2 regions of the Streptacidiphilus sp. MAP12-16 genome follow, and region 2 is predicted to be linked to the other one. Evidence: riboswitches for the same ligand, from Rfam matches in the RefSeq annotation. Region 2 holds a riboswitch; the other holds the start of a gene.
What was found. Region 2 has a riboswitch for cyclic di-AMP ahead of ABIA33_RS32965 (transglycosylase family protein). Riboswitches for the same ligand answer to the same signal wherever they lie in the genome.
Positions count from the first base shown of each region.

Region 1: it holds a riboswitch for cyclic di-AMP, as region 2 does, so the genes downstream of both, ABIA33_RS08425 (NlpC/P60 family protein) here and ABIA33_RS32965 (transglycosylase family protein) in region 2, are expected to answer to the same signal.

Region 1 is NZ_JBGCBY010000005.1:229,827-237,304, reverse strand. Features, by position in the region: gene ABIA33_RS08440 (glycosyltransferase 87 family protein) at 234-1,484, shown strand; gene ABIA33_RS08435 (hypothetical protein) at 1,468-2,766, opposite strand; gene ABIA33_RS08430 (NlpC/P60 family protein) at 2,849-3,928, opposite strand; gene ABIA33_RS08425 (NlpC/P60 family protein) at 4,243-5,304, opposite strand; cyclic di-AMP (ydaO/yuaA leader) riboswitch at 5,315-5,460, opposite strand; gene ABIA33_RS08420 (NlpC/P60 family protein) at 5,772-6,785, opposite strand; gene ABIA33_RS08415 (NYN domain-containing protein) at 7,068-7,478, opposite strand, start outside.
Region 2 is NZ_JBGCBY010000035.1:37,276-44,753, reverse strand. Features, by position in the region: gene araD (L-arabinonate dehydratase) at 1-204, opposite strand, end outside; gene ABIA33_RS32975 (dihydrodipicolinate synthase family protein) at 201-1,163, opposite strand; gene ABIA33_RS32970 (GntR family transcriptional regulator) at 1,173-1,844, opposite strand; cyclic di-AMP (ydaO/yuaA leader) riboswitch at 2,372-2,564, shown strand; gene ABIA33_RS32965 (transglycosylase family protein) at 2,570-3,703, shown strand; gene ABIA33_RS32960 (serine/threonine-protein kinase) at 3,883-5,532, shown strand; gene ABIA33_RS32955 (MFS transporter) at 5,625-7,298, opposite strand; gene ABIA33_RS32950 (MarR family winged helix-turn-helix transcriptional regulator) at 7,421-7,478, opposite strand, start outside.

The sequences.
Region 1 (7,478 bases), on a different contig from region 2:
CTGCGACTGGCCCTTCCAGGTTCGGCGCGACGTCCTCGGTACGGCGTCCTCGGTACGGCGGTGCTTGATCCGTACGATAGGGCAGCGCTGCGACGGCACGGGCATCCGGACGGCCATGGTGTGTTCCGGCGCGCGCTGTCCCGTTTCCCTCTCAGTTCACGGGCGAGGATTCCATCACCACTCCGCCGAGCCCGCTCGCCCGATCCTCGGTACGGCCTGCCCGGCCGTCCGACGTGGGGGCTGATCCGGGGTCCGATCCGGGGTCCGACCTGCGGTCCGGCGGCTGGGCGGCGGGGTCGCGCGAAGCCTGGCGCGCGCCGGCGGTCCTCGGACTGTGCTGGGCGGCGACGCGCACGCTCCTGCTGCTCGGAGTGCTCGGCCTGGTGCCGCTCGGCAGCCAGGCGGTGAGCAGCGACGTGAAGGTCATCTACCAGGGCTGGGCGCAGGTCCTGCAGACCGGGACGTTCCCTCTCGACGACGTGACCTGGCAGTATCCTCCCCTGGCCGCACTGGTGATGGTGCTGCCGAGCTGGCTGCCGTGGTCCTACTTCACCGGTTTCCTGGTCCTCGTCGCATGCGGTGACGCGCTGGTGCTGGGCCTGCTGTTGCGGGCGGCCTCGCGGCGAAGCGACGGCAGCCGGTCGGGCGCCTGGCTGTGGGTGCTCGCGGTTCCGCTGCTCGGACCGACCGTCTACTGCCGTTTCGACCTGGTGGTCACTACCGTCGCCGTCACCGGGCTGCTGGCGACGACGGCCAGGCCCAGGCTGGGCGGAGCGCTCGCCGGGCTGGGTGCGCTGCTGAAGGTGTGGCCGGTGCTGACCGTCCTCGGCACGCCGCGCGGACACCGGACCAGGGACGTCTGGACCGCCCTGGTGCTCTCGGCGCTGGCGCTGTCCTTCTGCTGCGCCGTGACCATGGTCGGGGCCTTCTCCTTCCTGGACTTCCAGCAGAACCGGGGGGTGGAGGTCGAGTCGCTGGGGGCGCTGCCGTTCTACCTCGCGCACCTGCTGGGCTGGGGCGGCCACGCCGAGATGCACTACGGCTCGATGGAGTTCCTGGGCTCGGGTGTCCGGCTCGCGGGCGGGCTGCTGCTGGCGCTGTCGCTGGGCGCGTTCGGCTGGCTGCTGCTGTGGCGGGTACGGTCGCGGCGCTGGAGCGCGGCGACACCGTTCGACGCGGCGCTGGCGGCGCTGCTGCTGTTCACGGTGACCAGCAGGGTGATCAGCCCGCAGTACCTGGTGTGGCTGATCGGCACGGCCGCGGTGTGTCTGACGTCGCGTCGGACGACGCAGCGGCCGGTGGCCTGGCTGGTAGCCGCAGCGAGCGTGTTCACCGTGCTGGAGTTCCCGCTGTGCTTCGGCGACCTCGCGGCGTTCCGGCCGCTGGGCGTCTGCGTGCTGTTCGCCCGGAACCTGCTGCTGCTGGCGGCAGCGGTGGTCTCCTGCCGCAGGCTCTGGCTGCAGACGGTCAGCCGGGGCCCGTGACGGCTGCCCCGGCCCTGACCATTCCGGACAGGTCGGACCGCCACTGGGCGGTGAAGGCAGTCAGGCCGGTGCCGATGGTCTGCCGCAGAGCCGAGTCGACGGCGGCGTCCGGCCCGCCGCGCCCGCCAGTGGCGGCGAGCGCGTGGTAGAGCGCCACCAGCCGGGGCTGGCCGTGCCTGAGGACGACGCTGCGGCACGCGAACCATGCCTGCTCGTACGCCTGCGGCAGCCCGGGGGCCGAGCCGTCGAAAGCGTCGTCGGCGGGCAGGTGGTCGGGGACGCGCCCCGCCGCGAGGTCGACGATCAACTCCGGCGCGATCTGCTGCGGCGAGCGACCGGTGCCCAGGTAGCCGGTCCAGTTCGCGACGCCCTCGGACAGCCAGCGCGGCGTCCACTGCTCGGTGACCGCGCGGGTGGCCACATGGGTGGTCTCGTGCGTGGTGACAACCCGTCGGCCGAGGGCGTTGAGCCCGTCCCAGACCTGCGGGTTCACGGTGATCCGCTCGGTGCGGCCGGCCTCGGCGGGGCCGAGTTCACCAGTGGTGACGGCGGCGATGGAGGCGTAGCCGAGCGGGTCCGCGCCCAACAGGCGGCCGAACTGGTCCAGGCCCAGCGGGACCTGCAGGACCGTCCGCTGTCCCCAGGAGTCGCCCCACACGGCGCTCACGGCGGGCACGGCGCGGTCGGCCTCGACGGCGAAGGCCCGCAGCGCGTCCGCCCCGCGCAGGCCGAGGACCAGGCAGTAGCGGCCGTGCACGGCGTTCACGGGGCCGAGGTCCCACAGCTCCGCATCCCCGGCGCGGTCGCTGTCCGAGCTGAGCAGCCAGCTGCCGCCCTGGCGGGTGAAGGTCAGGTACTGGGTCGCCGTGACCGGCTGGGTGTCGAAGCCCGCGAGGCGGTAGGCCAGCTGGACCCGGACCGCGCGGCGCTCGGCCGGGTCGAGCGTGGGCGGCAGCGGGAAAGCGTCCAGGGCCTGCAGTTGGTAGTCCCAGGCGGCTGTCGGTACCTGGGCGAGGTTCCGCAGCATGGTGGACTGGCTGCTGCGCAGGGCCTGTGCGCCGGGTAGCAGGGTTGCCGCCAGTGCGCCCTGGTCGCGGGCGCGGACAGCGGCGGCGCGGCGGTCCAGGGCGTCCTGGATCGCTCGCCGCACCTCTGCGTCAGCCCCGGCTGAGGCAGTCCCCGGCGCGTGGTGGTGACCGCCGCGCCAGACCGCGCCGCCGAGGCCGCCCGCCGCGACCAGGGCGGCCCCGGCCGCGAGGACACCTCTTCTGCCCGCATCCATTAGTTCAGAGCCACCGTCATGTCAGACATCCCGCACCCGGAGGGTGCTGAAGATCTAGGCCGGGCTCGCACCCTCCTAGGCGTCAGATCCGGACCACCTCGGCGACGGGCATGGAACCGACCCGCTCGTAGCGGACCCTGGCCCCCGGGTAGGGGGCGTGGATGACCATGTCGTTGCCCGCGTACATCCCGACGTGGTGCATGTCGCCGTAGTAGATCACAAGATCCCCCGGCCTGGCCTCGCCGAGCGGGATCCGACGCCCCGCGTACGCCTGCTCCTGCGAGGTTCGGGGCAGGTCGACCCCGGCGTGCCGCCAGGACCAGTACATCAGGCCCGAGCAGTCGAACGCGCCCGGGCCGGTCGCTCCGTAGACGTAGGGCTTTCCCAGGACGCTTCGGGCGGCGGCGAGCGCGGCGGCGGCCCGGCTCGACGCGGGGCCCTGGTCGGGCGGGAGCGCCGCGTCCGCGAGCTGGGCCGCGGCACCTGCGGCGTCGCTCTCGTCCCGGCTCAGCGTGTCGCGCTGCCGCGCGGTGAGCCCGCCGAGCAGGGCCTGGGCGTGGCCGAGGCGCTGCTGGACCTGGGCCTTGCTGCCGGCGATGGTCCGTCGCACGGTCTCCAACTGGGACAGCTCCGACAGGGCTTCGGCCCGGTCCTGGGTGAGCTGCCGCTGGTCCGACCGGATCTCGTTCAGGGTCAGGGCCGCCGAGGAGTTCGCCTGGTCGAGCGTGGTGGCCCGGTCCAGGTACTGGTCCGGGCGGGCGCTGAACAGCATCTGCATCAGCGGGTCGAGACCGCCGCCCTGCCGGTACTCGGCCCCGGCGAGCGAACCCACCGACTGGACCAGCGTGTTGACATGCTGCTGCTCGTCCGCGACCCGCTGCTGCAGCAGGGCGGCCTGGTGCAGCAGCGCACGCTCCTGCTCGCGTGCGCCGTCGTACTGCTGTCCGGCGACCTCCGCCTGCGCGTAGAGGGTGTCGAGCTGCTGCCGTACGCCGTCGGCGGTGACCGGGGCGCCGGTGCCGGGCCCGCCGGGGTCGGCGAGGGCGCTGCCTCCGGCCGCGAGGACGGCAGCCGTCGCGGCCGCGACGCTCGCGGCCGTCCGGGAGAGCGCCGCCATGGCGGAGTACTGGCCCAGGGGTCGGGCTCGTCGGTGGGACGCCACGTGGGCGAGCTCCATTCGTCCGTTGCCGGGCCCGGCGGTCCGGCGGTCCTCCGTTGCCGCCCAGGAGGGCGGTCGACGACGCGGAGGGCCGAGCAGCAGACGTTAGCGAGTCGGACACATCGAGTCCAAACACCCAGCATGGCGAAAATGCGATCGAATGACGCATGTGCTGATGAAACGCCATGTCGCCGGGGGTCATCCCGGACAACGCGAAGGGCCCGACCCCTCGTTAGGGGTCGGGCCCGTACGGCCGTCCGGGTGGCCTCAGCGGTTCCCAGCCCGCTGTCGGCGGCTCACTGGGAGTCAGCTGCGGCTCAGATGTGGCGCATCGCGTAGATCGAGCCGATCTGGCCCATGGGCTCGTACTTGACCACGGTGCCGGTGTGCGGCGCGTGCAGGATCATGTTGTTGCCGGCATAGAAGCCGACGTGCGAGTCACCGTTGAAGAAGACCAGGTCGCCGACCTGCAGGTCGGCCGTGGAGGCGACCGCGGTGCCCGCGTTGATCTGGTCGTAGGTGGTACGCCCGATCGAGATGCCGGCCTGCGCGTAGGCCCACTCGGTCAGACCCGAGCAGTCGAACTCGTTGGGGCCGGTGGCGCCGTAGACATAGGTGTCGCCGAGCTTGGTCTGCGCGGCGGCGAAAGCGGTCGCCTCGGCCGAGTCGCCGGCCTTGGACGAACCGAGGTTCACCCGGCCGCTGCTGCCACGGCTGGCAGTGCCGCTACCACTGTTCGAGCTGGCGTTGTTCGCGGCGGCGAGGGCTGCCTGCTGCGAGGCGGTGAGGGAGTCCAGCTTGGCCTTGGCGGCGGCGAGCTTCTGCTGCACGGCGCTCTTGGACGCGGCCAGCTGCTTGCTGGTGGCGTCGAGGGCCTGGAGCTTGCTCTCTGCCTCGGCCTTCTCCTTGCCGAGCTGGGTCTGCTCGCTCTGCAGCTGAGCCAGCAGGCTCGCCTGGCTGCTGCCGACCTGCTGCGCCGCGGACGCCTTGTTCAGGTAGTCCGTGGGGTTCGACGCGAGCATCAGCGCGACCGTGGGGTCGATCGTGCCGGCGCGGTACTGGGCGCTGGCTATGGCGCCGAGGGCGGACGCCTTGGCGTTCACCGCGGCCTGCTGGCGCGCCACCTGGTCCTGCAGGGTGCTGGTCTGCCTCTGCAGCTGCTGCTGCTGGGCCTGCGCGGCGTCGTACTTCTGGACGGCGGTGTCGGCGTCCTGGTTCAGCTGGTCGATCTGCGCCTTGAGCTGAGCGGTGGTCTGCTGCGGCGCCGCCTGGGCCGACTGGGTCGCCGTCGCGGTGAGTGCGACGGTGGTGGCGGCAGCTGCGGTCAGCACGGATATCCGAGCGCGGCTGGGGGCTTTGGGACGACGATGGGACGCCACGAAGGCGAGCTCCTTCTTCCTACGGCCGCCTACCGGGTGAGCTGACGGGTTCGGGCTGGAAGACGTGCCCTACAACGCTTCACCGGCGGACCGGCCTGGCGTCGATTCACCCCGAGGAACATGGTTCCCCGGCTCCGAGACTGACGGCTATCCCCTGTGGGCGCCCCCCGGTTGGGGACGTCCTGCCGTGCGGTCGGACTCGGCGGAAACCCCCGCTGCCACCCGGTTGGGTGATCGACTTCGCGGTGGTTCGGTGGCTGACACTAGTGACCCAACCGTGATCCGTTCAAATCCTTGTAAGTAAAAACTCTCTAAGGTTGCGATGCCGTGTCAGAACATCAACCGAACGTAGTTGGAGTATGACCATCTGACGACGACATGGCGGTCAAAACGGTCATCGCCCCTGGAGGACTGAGACGCGAGTGACGTGAGTCACAACACGAGGTCAGCTCTTTCCCTTCGGTTCGTCAGAACCTGCGGATGGCCACGATCGAGCCGAAGTAGCTCAGCGGCTGAATCGAGACCGTGTAGCCGTACTGGGGAGCGTTCAGCAGCATCCCGTTGCCCGCGTAGAGCCCCACATGGGCACCGCCCTCGAGCACGATGATGTCGCCGACCTTCGCGTCCGCCAGCGACGCCACCGGGCTGCCCACCGTCTCGTCCGAGTACGAGTAGTGCGGCAGACTCACACCCGCGTGGGCGTAGGACCACATCACCAGGCCCGAGCAGTCGAACTCGTTCGGGCCCGCTCCGCCCATCGAGTAGGGGGCTATGCCGACCTTGCTCATCGCCGCCAGCATCGCGGTGCGGGCCGCCGACGAGATGCCGGACAGGTTGATCTGACTCACGGTCATGTGGTTGTCGACGGTTCCGGCGGAGCCGTAGTTGTTACCCCCGCCGCCGCCGGCGTTCACCTGCTTCTGCTGGGCCGGGGTCAGCGCGTTCAGCACGGACTGCGCGTGGTTGAGCCGGGCCTGAGCTGAGGCCTTGGCCTTCTGCATCTGGGTCAGCAGCGCCTGCTGGGCGCCGAGCTCCTGTGCGGCCTGGGCCTTCTCCCGGGCCAGCGTCTGCTCCTGCACCTGGAGCTGCGCCAGAACGGTCGCCTCGCTGCTGTTGAGCTCGCTCTGGGTGGACGCTTGGGTGAGGTAGTCAGTGGGGTCGGAAGCAAGCATCAGGGCCACCGTCGGGTCCACCCCGCCCTCCCGGTACTGGGCGCTCGCCATGGCGCCGAGCTGCGAGACCTCCTTGTTGACCTGGCCCTGCTGGCGGGCTATCTCGTCCTGCAGGAGGTTCACCTTCCGCTGCAGCGCCTGCTGCTGGAGCTGCGCGCCGTTGTACTGCTCCGTCGCCGCGGCGGCCGCCTTGCGGTCCGCGTCCACCTGGGACTTGGCCTGATCGGTGGTCAGCTTGGGGTCCGCGTGGGCAGCGGACTGCGCCGAGAGCGCGACGGCCGTCGCGGCGGCCGCGGTGAGAATCGACACGCGGGCACGGCTGGGCTGCTTGAGGCGACGGTGCGAGACCACAGGGGCTGAGTTCCCTTCGGGCGGCCGCCGTCCAACAGGCGGCACCCCCGAATTGCGCGGCCCTGGAGACAGCGGAAACCTCCGTATCGCCCGGACGGGCGATCAGCAGGACAGAGGTTCGAAGGCAGAGACTAGTGAGAGTGATGTGAACTTGTCGCCCTCGCGGAGAAGTCCGAGCAGATTTGAGCGCAATGTCGAGTTTGCGCTTCAACTCGGGTGCGGATGCTCGGGTGTGGCCGCTCAAGTGCGGATGAGCCGCTTCAGCAGCATCGCCGACGGCACCGGACGCGCACCCGCCTTCCGCACGCCCTCCGCCACCTCCCGGTCCGTCGACACCACGACCACCGGACGGCCCTCGGGCTCCGCCCGCACCAGACGGCGGATCAGCTCGTCCGCGGTCTCCCCCGACCGGCTGAACAGCACCCGCACCCCGCGCGGCGGGGCCATCGGCACCGGTGCGTCCAGATCCTTGCCGTCGAAGACGCAGGTGATCTCCGCGCCGCTGTGCGCGGCCAGCATCGACAGCCCGTTCAGCAGCCGCGCTCGCTGCTTCTCCAACGGCAGCGTCGGATAGCCGCTCTTGGTCACGTTGTAGCCGTCGACCACCAGATGCGCCTGCGGCAGCGCCAGCAGCTGGTCCAGCAGCGCCGG
Region 2 (7,478 bases):
CCGCAGATGCATGTGGCAGGGGTTGATGTCGGACCAGGTGTTCAGGATCGCGATCACCGGCTTGCCGAGGTGTTCCTCGGGCAGGTAGCCGAGTTGGCGCATCCGCGAGCGGTGGCTGAACGCACGCAGCTTGCCTCCGGTGGCGCCCTCGCCGAACCAGGCGGCGCTGCGGAGTCGCCTGGGTCCGCCCGCGTCCTCGCTCACAGCCGGCCTCCGGCCTGCCAGCTGCGCAGCAGCCCGGCGATCCGGTCGCGCAGGTCCTGCGGCAGCACCCGGGACGGCGGCCGCACCGCGCGCCCGGCGAGCCCGAGCTGAGCAAGGGCCTCCTTGACGACGCTGACGTTGTCGGCGGAGGCGTCCGCGGCGCGCAGCTCCTCGAAGGTCCGCGTCTCCTCCCACACCCCCATCGCCTTCGCGTAGTCGCCGCCGCGCAAGGCCTCCAGCAGCGCCAGCGAGAGCTGCGGGACGACGTTGACCAGGCCGGAGGTGAAACCGGTGGCGCCGACGGCCCAGTAGCCGGGGGCGGACAGTTCGGCCAGACCGGCGATCCAGGCGAAGCGGTGCAGACCGGCGTCCCGTGCCACTGACGCGAAGCGGACCGGGTCGGGGACGGCGTACTTCACGCCGATCACGTTGGGGCAGAGGTCCGCCAGTGCACGGATCTGCTCGCCGCTGATCCTGGGATCGCGGACGTAGAGGACGACTCCGAGCTCGGGCACGGCTTCGGCGATCCTGCGGTGGTACTCCACCCATCCCTCGGCGGAGCGGTACGGGTGCACGGGCTGATGCACCATCAGCGACCCGGCGCCCGCGTCGCGGGCGTGCCGGGCGGCGTCGATCGCGCTCGCCACGTCCAGGCCGACGCCCGCCATCACCTCCGCGCGGCCCTCGACCGCCGTCACGGTGGACTCCACCGCGCGGCGGGTCTCGGCCCGGTTGAGGGTGTAGAACTCGCCGGTGTTCCCGTTCGGGGTGACGACCTCCACGCCGTGCTCCACCAGGCGGTGGATCAGTGTGGCGTGGATGTCCCAGTCGACCTGCTCGCCGTCCGCCCGGAACGGGGTCACCGGAATGGCGACGACCGTCGACAAGCGGGCACGCAGCAGGTCCAGCGGCGGGGCCGGGTCCGGTGAATCCGAGGTCTCCGAGGTCTCCGAGGTCATGGGTCTGCCCTACTCCGCTTCGTTCTCGGGGAAGTTGCGCGCCACGAAGGCGCTGATGTGGCCGCGCATCAGCTCGCGTACGAGATCCGCGTCGCCGGCCTGTGCGGCCCGCAGGATCTCCCGGTGCTCCTGGGCCTCCCGCTGCCAGGACGGCTGCCGGGCCCAGGCCGCGCTGGACACCAGGGCCGTCTGGTCCCGCAGCTCATCCAGCGACTTCACCAGCAGCGGGTTGCCGCAGCCCGCGTAGAGGGCCCGGTGGAACGCCCGGTTCGCCAGCGAGCGGTCGGCCGCGTCCGCGGCCTGGTCGGCCCGTTCCAGCGCGAGCGCCGCCTCGCCCCAGTCGCCGCTGGACACCACTGCCGTGCGCCCGGCCGCGACCGGCTCCAGCAGCAGGCGCATGTCGTATACGCAGCGCGCCAGCTCCCGGTCGACCTCGCGCACCGCCGCGCCCCGGTAGGGGCTCATGGTCACCAGGCCGGAGCCGGCCAGCGTCTTCAGCGCCTCGCGCACGGGTGTCTTGGAGACCCCCAGACGCTCGGCCAGCTCGGTCTCGACGAGCGCCTGCCCAGGCTTCAGCTCTCCGATGAGGATCGAGTGCTTGATGGCGTCCAGCACCGCCTCGGTCCGGGACGGGAGGGCGCCGGGCCGGGAGCGGCCTGGCTGGGCGAGTGTGTCGGACACGGTTCCGGCTCCAGGGGTGTGCGTCGGGCGAAGCTGGTGCCTCGGCGGGCCAGAAGCCCGGATCGAGATCTCATATATGATGTGCCGCAGACGCTAGGACCGGCCGAGAGAGGTGTCAAGGGTCACAGCACCCAGGACCCTCCAGCCTTCAACCCGTGCCACCACGCTTGCGCGATCCATCGACGGGGGATTCAGGCCGCCGTAACCTCACAGCTCGTCATATATCAGACGTCACCAAGGAGAATCCTCCTACGTGGCCGCCACCCGTCCTGCTCGCGGCAACTGACACCCGTTCAGCCCGGACTCTGGGGGAGCGACCCCCGCCACCGCCCTCCCGGGCCAATAGCTGGCGCTGCGTCAATTGTGCATCTACCTATGCAAACAGTACTTTCAAATCAAGTAGTACCTATATAGGAGAATACGGACATTACGCCAACCTGTGCTTCCTGTGGCCATCGTCACAGGAAGTTGCGGTACAGGCCTCCTTCTGCTTAGCGTGCAGCCTGTTCGCACTTAGCGGAACCCAGAACTCCGGAACGCCGAATCCTGCCGCCGGAGGCCAAGGGCGCTCACAACCACCCACGACGGCAGGGGCGGGGGAACCAGGTAAGTCGCCGCAGCCCAACGGGCTGCGGCTTGGGGTGAAGCCGTGCTCAGCGCGGCCGGGCTACCTCACGGCCCGAATCCGACAGCTCACCTCGCAGGCGTCGGAGAGGATTCCTGCCATGCTTCTGTCCGGAAACGGCCGCCATCGTCGCCCCCGCACGAACCAGACCAAGCGCCTGGTCGCCACCGCCGGTGTCGCCGGTGCGGGCATAGCCCTCCCGCTGGTCGGCACGACCAGCGCCTTCGCCGCCCCGGTCTCGACCTGGGACGCAGTCGCCCAGTGCGAGAGCACCGGCAACTGGTCCATCAACACCGGCAACGGGTACTACGGCGGACTGCAGTTCTCCGCCTCCACCTGGGCCGCGTACGGCGGCACCCAGTACGCCGCCACCGCCGACCAGGCCACCAAGGACCAGCAGATCGCCGTCGCGGAGAAGGTCCTCGCCTCGCAGGGCCCGACCGCCTGGCCCATCTGCGGCCCCCAGGCCGGCCTGAGCCAGGGCGGCGCACCCGCCAACGTCAGCACCGCGGCAACCGGCTCCAGCACCACGTCCGTTCCCAGCAGCCACACCGCCTCCGCCCCGGCCGCGGCCAAGCACGCGGCGACCTCGGGCACGGTGAAGCACGCGACCGCGCAGCCCGCCGCCAGCGGCGGCACGTACACCGTCGTCTCCGGCGACTGGCTGTCCACCATCGCGCAGTCCCACCACGTGTCCGGTGGCTGGCAGGCGCTCTACCAGGCGAACAAGGCGACTCTGACCTCCGGCCCGAACCTGATCTACCCGGGCCAGCGCCTGGTGCTCAGCGGCGGCCAGGCGACCACCTCCGCCGACCACGAGGACTCGGCCCCGGCCTCCTCCTCGACTCAGAGCAGCAGCACCCATTCGGCCGCGCCCTCGACGTCGAACGCGACCTCGACTGGGACCTCGACCTCGAACGCGACCAACGCCTCCGCCTCGACCCTCACTGGCGACCCGCAGTCCATCGCCGCGCAGATCGTCCCGGCCGACCAGCTCGCCTCGTTCGACCAGATCATCTCCCACGAGAGCAGCTGGAACGTCAGCGCGACCAACCCCTCCTCCGGTGCCTACGGCCTGCCCCAGGCCCTGCCCGGCAACAAGATGGCCTCCGCCGGCGCCGACTGGCAGACCAACCCGGCCACCCAGCTCCGCTGGGCCCTGGACTACATGAACACCACCTACGGCAGCCCCAACCAGGCCTGGGCCTTCTGGCAGGCGCACAACTGGTACTGATCGACCCGAGAACGAAGAGCCCGGCATGCAACCTGACGCATGCCGGGCTCTCCGCACGCTCCCTCAGCGCGCCCGGGCGAGAAAGACATCGGTGACCTGGAGCACGTCGATTCCTCCGCCATGGTCGTCGAGCACGCGGCGGGTCTCCCCGAGTGCCTGCTTCTCCTACTATGTCGGGCATGAACACTGGGGGGCCGGCGATACGGCTCATCGACGACCGCTTCGAACTGCTGCAGCAGCTGGGCGGCGGAGGCATGGGCCTGGTCTGGCGGGCGCGCGACATCGCACTCCAGCGCGAGGTCGCGCTCAAGGAGGTCCGCCCGCTCGACCCGGCGATGGCGGCCGCCGACCCGGCCGGTGCTCGGGAGATGCGCGAGCGAGTGCTGCGCGAGGCGCGGTCCCTCGCCCGGCTCCAGCACCCGAACGTCGTGACCATCCATCACATCGTCGACACCGACGAGCATCCGCACCCCTGGCTCGTCATGGAGCTGGTCAGTGGCGGCAGCCTCGCCGACCGCCTGGCCCGCGACCCGCTCTCCGTTCCGGAGGCCGCCAGGATCGGACGCGGTGTGCTCTCCGCCCTGCGCGCCGCCCACGCTGCCGGCATCCAGCACCGGGACGTCAAACCCGGCAACGTCCTGCTGCGCACCGACGGCACGCCCGTCCTCACCGACTTCGGCATCGCCGCCATGCACGGCGCCACCGCTCTCACCGCCACCGGCTCGCTGATCGGCTCACCCGAGTACATCGCACCGGAGCGGATCCGCGGCGAGGAGGGCAACCCGGCCTCAGACCTGTGGTCGCTCGGCATGATGCTGTATGTCGCCGTCGAGGGCTACCACCCGCTGCGCCGGGCCACCACGCTCGCGACCCTCGCCGCAGTGCTCGACGAACCGCTGCCGCCGCCGCAGCGCGCTGGGCAGTTGGGCCCGGCGCTGTCCGCCCTCCTCGCCCGGAACCCTGCAGCCCGCCCGGACGCCGACCGACTCGACCGCCTGCTGGCGGCGGCCGAGTACGGCGGGGGCGCCGCGCCGACCGACGCCCCGCCGACCAGGGAGCCGACGTTCCTCGACACCCCGAAGCCCGCCACCCCCGCCGCCACCCCCGCCGCCCCCAGTGCACCGGCCGACCGCAGGCCCGACCAGCTGTCGTTGGTGAAGCACCCCGCCCAGCCGTCGCCCCCGCCCCAGCCCCCGCCCCACCGCAGACGTGCCGCGGTGCTGACCCTCTCCATCGCCGCGGTCGCCCTGACCGGCACCCTCGCCTGGAACCTGAGACCGGGTCACAGCACCGCCACCGGCGCGGCCGGCAGTACCAGCAGCCCCGTCCAGGGCGTGACCACCTCCGGCGGTCCCCAGACGACACCCGTCCCCGCACCGACCGCTCAGCCGGACCTGCTCACTCCCGCCGGGTTGCGCGCCACTATCAAGGCGATGCGCCCGCTGATGGCCGGCACCAAGGTCGAGGAACTCGACGTCTACCCCGGCTACGCGAGCGCCGACGTTCCGACCCAGGCCGATCCGGCGCTGTACGACCGGATCGACTACCGCGACGGCAGCGCCACCCGCTCCCCGGGCGGCACGGTGATCTCCGACAGCAAGCCGGTGGACCTGCAGGGCTTCGACTGGAACGTCCTCCCGGCGCTGCTCATGAAGGCCCAGGCGACCTTGAACGTCCCCCATCCGACCAGCCGCTACATCATCGTCGGCCCCGACATGTTCGACGGCACACCGACGATCCGGGTCTACCTCGCCGACGACTACGGCAGCGGCTACCTGTCGGCCGATACCAAGGGCGTCGTGAAGAAGACCTACCCGCGCGGCTCCTGAGCGCCCCGTCCGCTGCTACTCCTCCTTCGCGACGGCCGTGACCCACTCGTCGACCGTGGCGGCCTCGGCCACGATGCCCTGCTGAACGTCCATCACGAGGAGGGCGCTTTCTCACATGCCTGCTGTCCTTTGAGCGAGTCGGTCGGATGGTCCGATCCGGCTTTGTGGTGGCGACCGCGCAGCGCCGAGGCGAGCGCACCGACCAGGGCCATGACCGCGGCCACGCTGAAGACGGTGACGAGTCCGTGGTGGAACGGTCCGGAGACCAGAGCCGGGAAGAAGCGCGTTCCGGTCAGCGTCCGCACGCTGCCGGCGGGCAGGGTGTGCAGGACGCCGCTGGGTCCGAGCAGGTTGCTGATCGGGTTGTCGCCCAGGAACGTGGCGAACAGCGTGCTCACCGGCGGCAGCCCGGCGACCTGCGTGGCCGTCCCCGGGGGCACCCCCTGTCCCTGCAACCCGCTGTTCAGTGCGTGCGGGAGCGTCCCGCCCAGGCCGGCGATCATCAGGGAGAAGAACAGCCCGATCGACAGGGCGGTGCCCGAGTTCTGCAGCGTCGAGCGCATGCCCGAGGCCACCCCGCGCTGCCCCGGCGGCACGCTGCCCATGATCGCCGAGGTGTTGGGGGCGGAGAACATCCCCTGCCCGAGCCCGCTGAACAGCAACAGGGCGGCGAACGCCGGATAGGGGAAGTTCACCGGCAGCAGAAGCAGGCCCACGAACGCGACGGCCACCACGACCAGCCCGGTGGTGGCGAAAAGCCGCGCGCCGAAGCGGTCCGAGAGGTAGCCGGACGTCGGCCCACCGATCAGGAACCCGATGGTCAACGGCAGCATGAAGATACCGGCCCACAACGGGGTGCGCGCGAAGTCGTAGCCGTGCAGCGGCAACCAGATCCCCTGCAACCAGATGATCAGCATGAACTGCATGCCGCCGCGGGCGATCGACATGAGCAGAGCCGCCACGTTGCCGGCGGCGAAGGCGCGGCTGCGGAACAGTCCGAGCCGGAACATCGGCTCGGCGATCCGGGTCTCGGCGATGCAGAACGCGGCGAGCAGCAGCACTCCCGCCCCCATCCCGCCCAGCACCCAGGGATTGGTCCATCCGGTCGACCGGCCGCCGTAGGGCTGGATGCCGTAGGTGACGGCGGCGAGCAGGGCGGCGGCCCCCGTGGCGAAGGTGATGTTGCCGACCCAGTCGATGCGGCCGGGACTCCGGGATCCGGTCTCGCGCAGGCTGCGGTAGGACCAGATCGTGCCGGCCACCCCGATCGGGACGCTCACCCAGAACACCGCACGCCAGTCGATGGTGGCCAGCAGGCCACCGAGGAGCAGTCCGAGGAACATGCCTGCCAGCGCGGTGATCTGATTGACCCCCAGGGCCATTCCGCGTTGCCGGGAAGGGAAGGCGTCGGTCAGGATCGCCGCCGAGTTCGCCGTCAGCATGGACCCGCCGACGGCCTGCACCATCCGGAAGCCGATCAGCCACAGTGCGCCTCCGCCGCCCTTCAGCGGATCGACCGAGAGGGCGAGCGAGGCGCAGGCGAAGATCGCGAAACCCAGGTTGTACATCCGGACCCGGCCGAACATGTCGCCGAGACGGCCGAGGGCGACCACGAGCACCGCGGAGACCAGGGTGTAGCCCAGGATCATCCAGAGCAGGTAGCCGATGTTGCCGGGCGCCAGCGGGTCCAGGCCGATGCCGCGGAAGATCGCCGGGAGTGAGATGATCACGATCGTGCCGTCGATCGCGGAGATCAGCACGCCCATCGTCGTGTTGGACAGCGCGACCCACTTGTAGCGTCCGCCCCCGCCCCTGCCCCCGTCGCCTGCGCCGCCTCCGTCGCCTACGCCGGTGTCGCGTTCGTCGGCCGCGTTCCGCCGCCGGGGTATCACAGCCGCTCCCCGAGCCGGTCGAGCAGCGGCAGCACCGCGAGCAGTTCCCGTCGC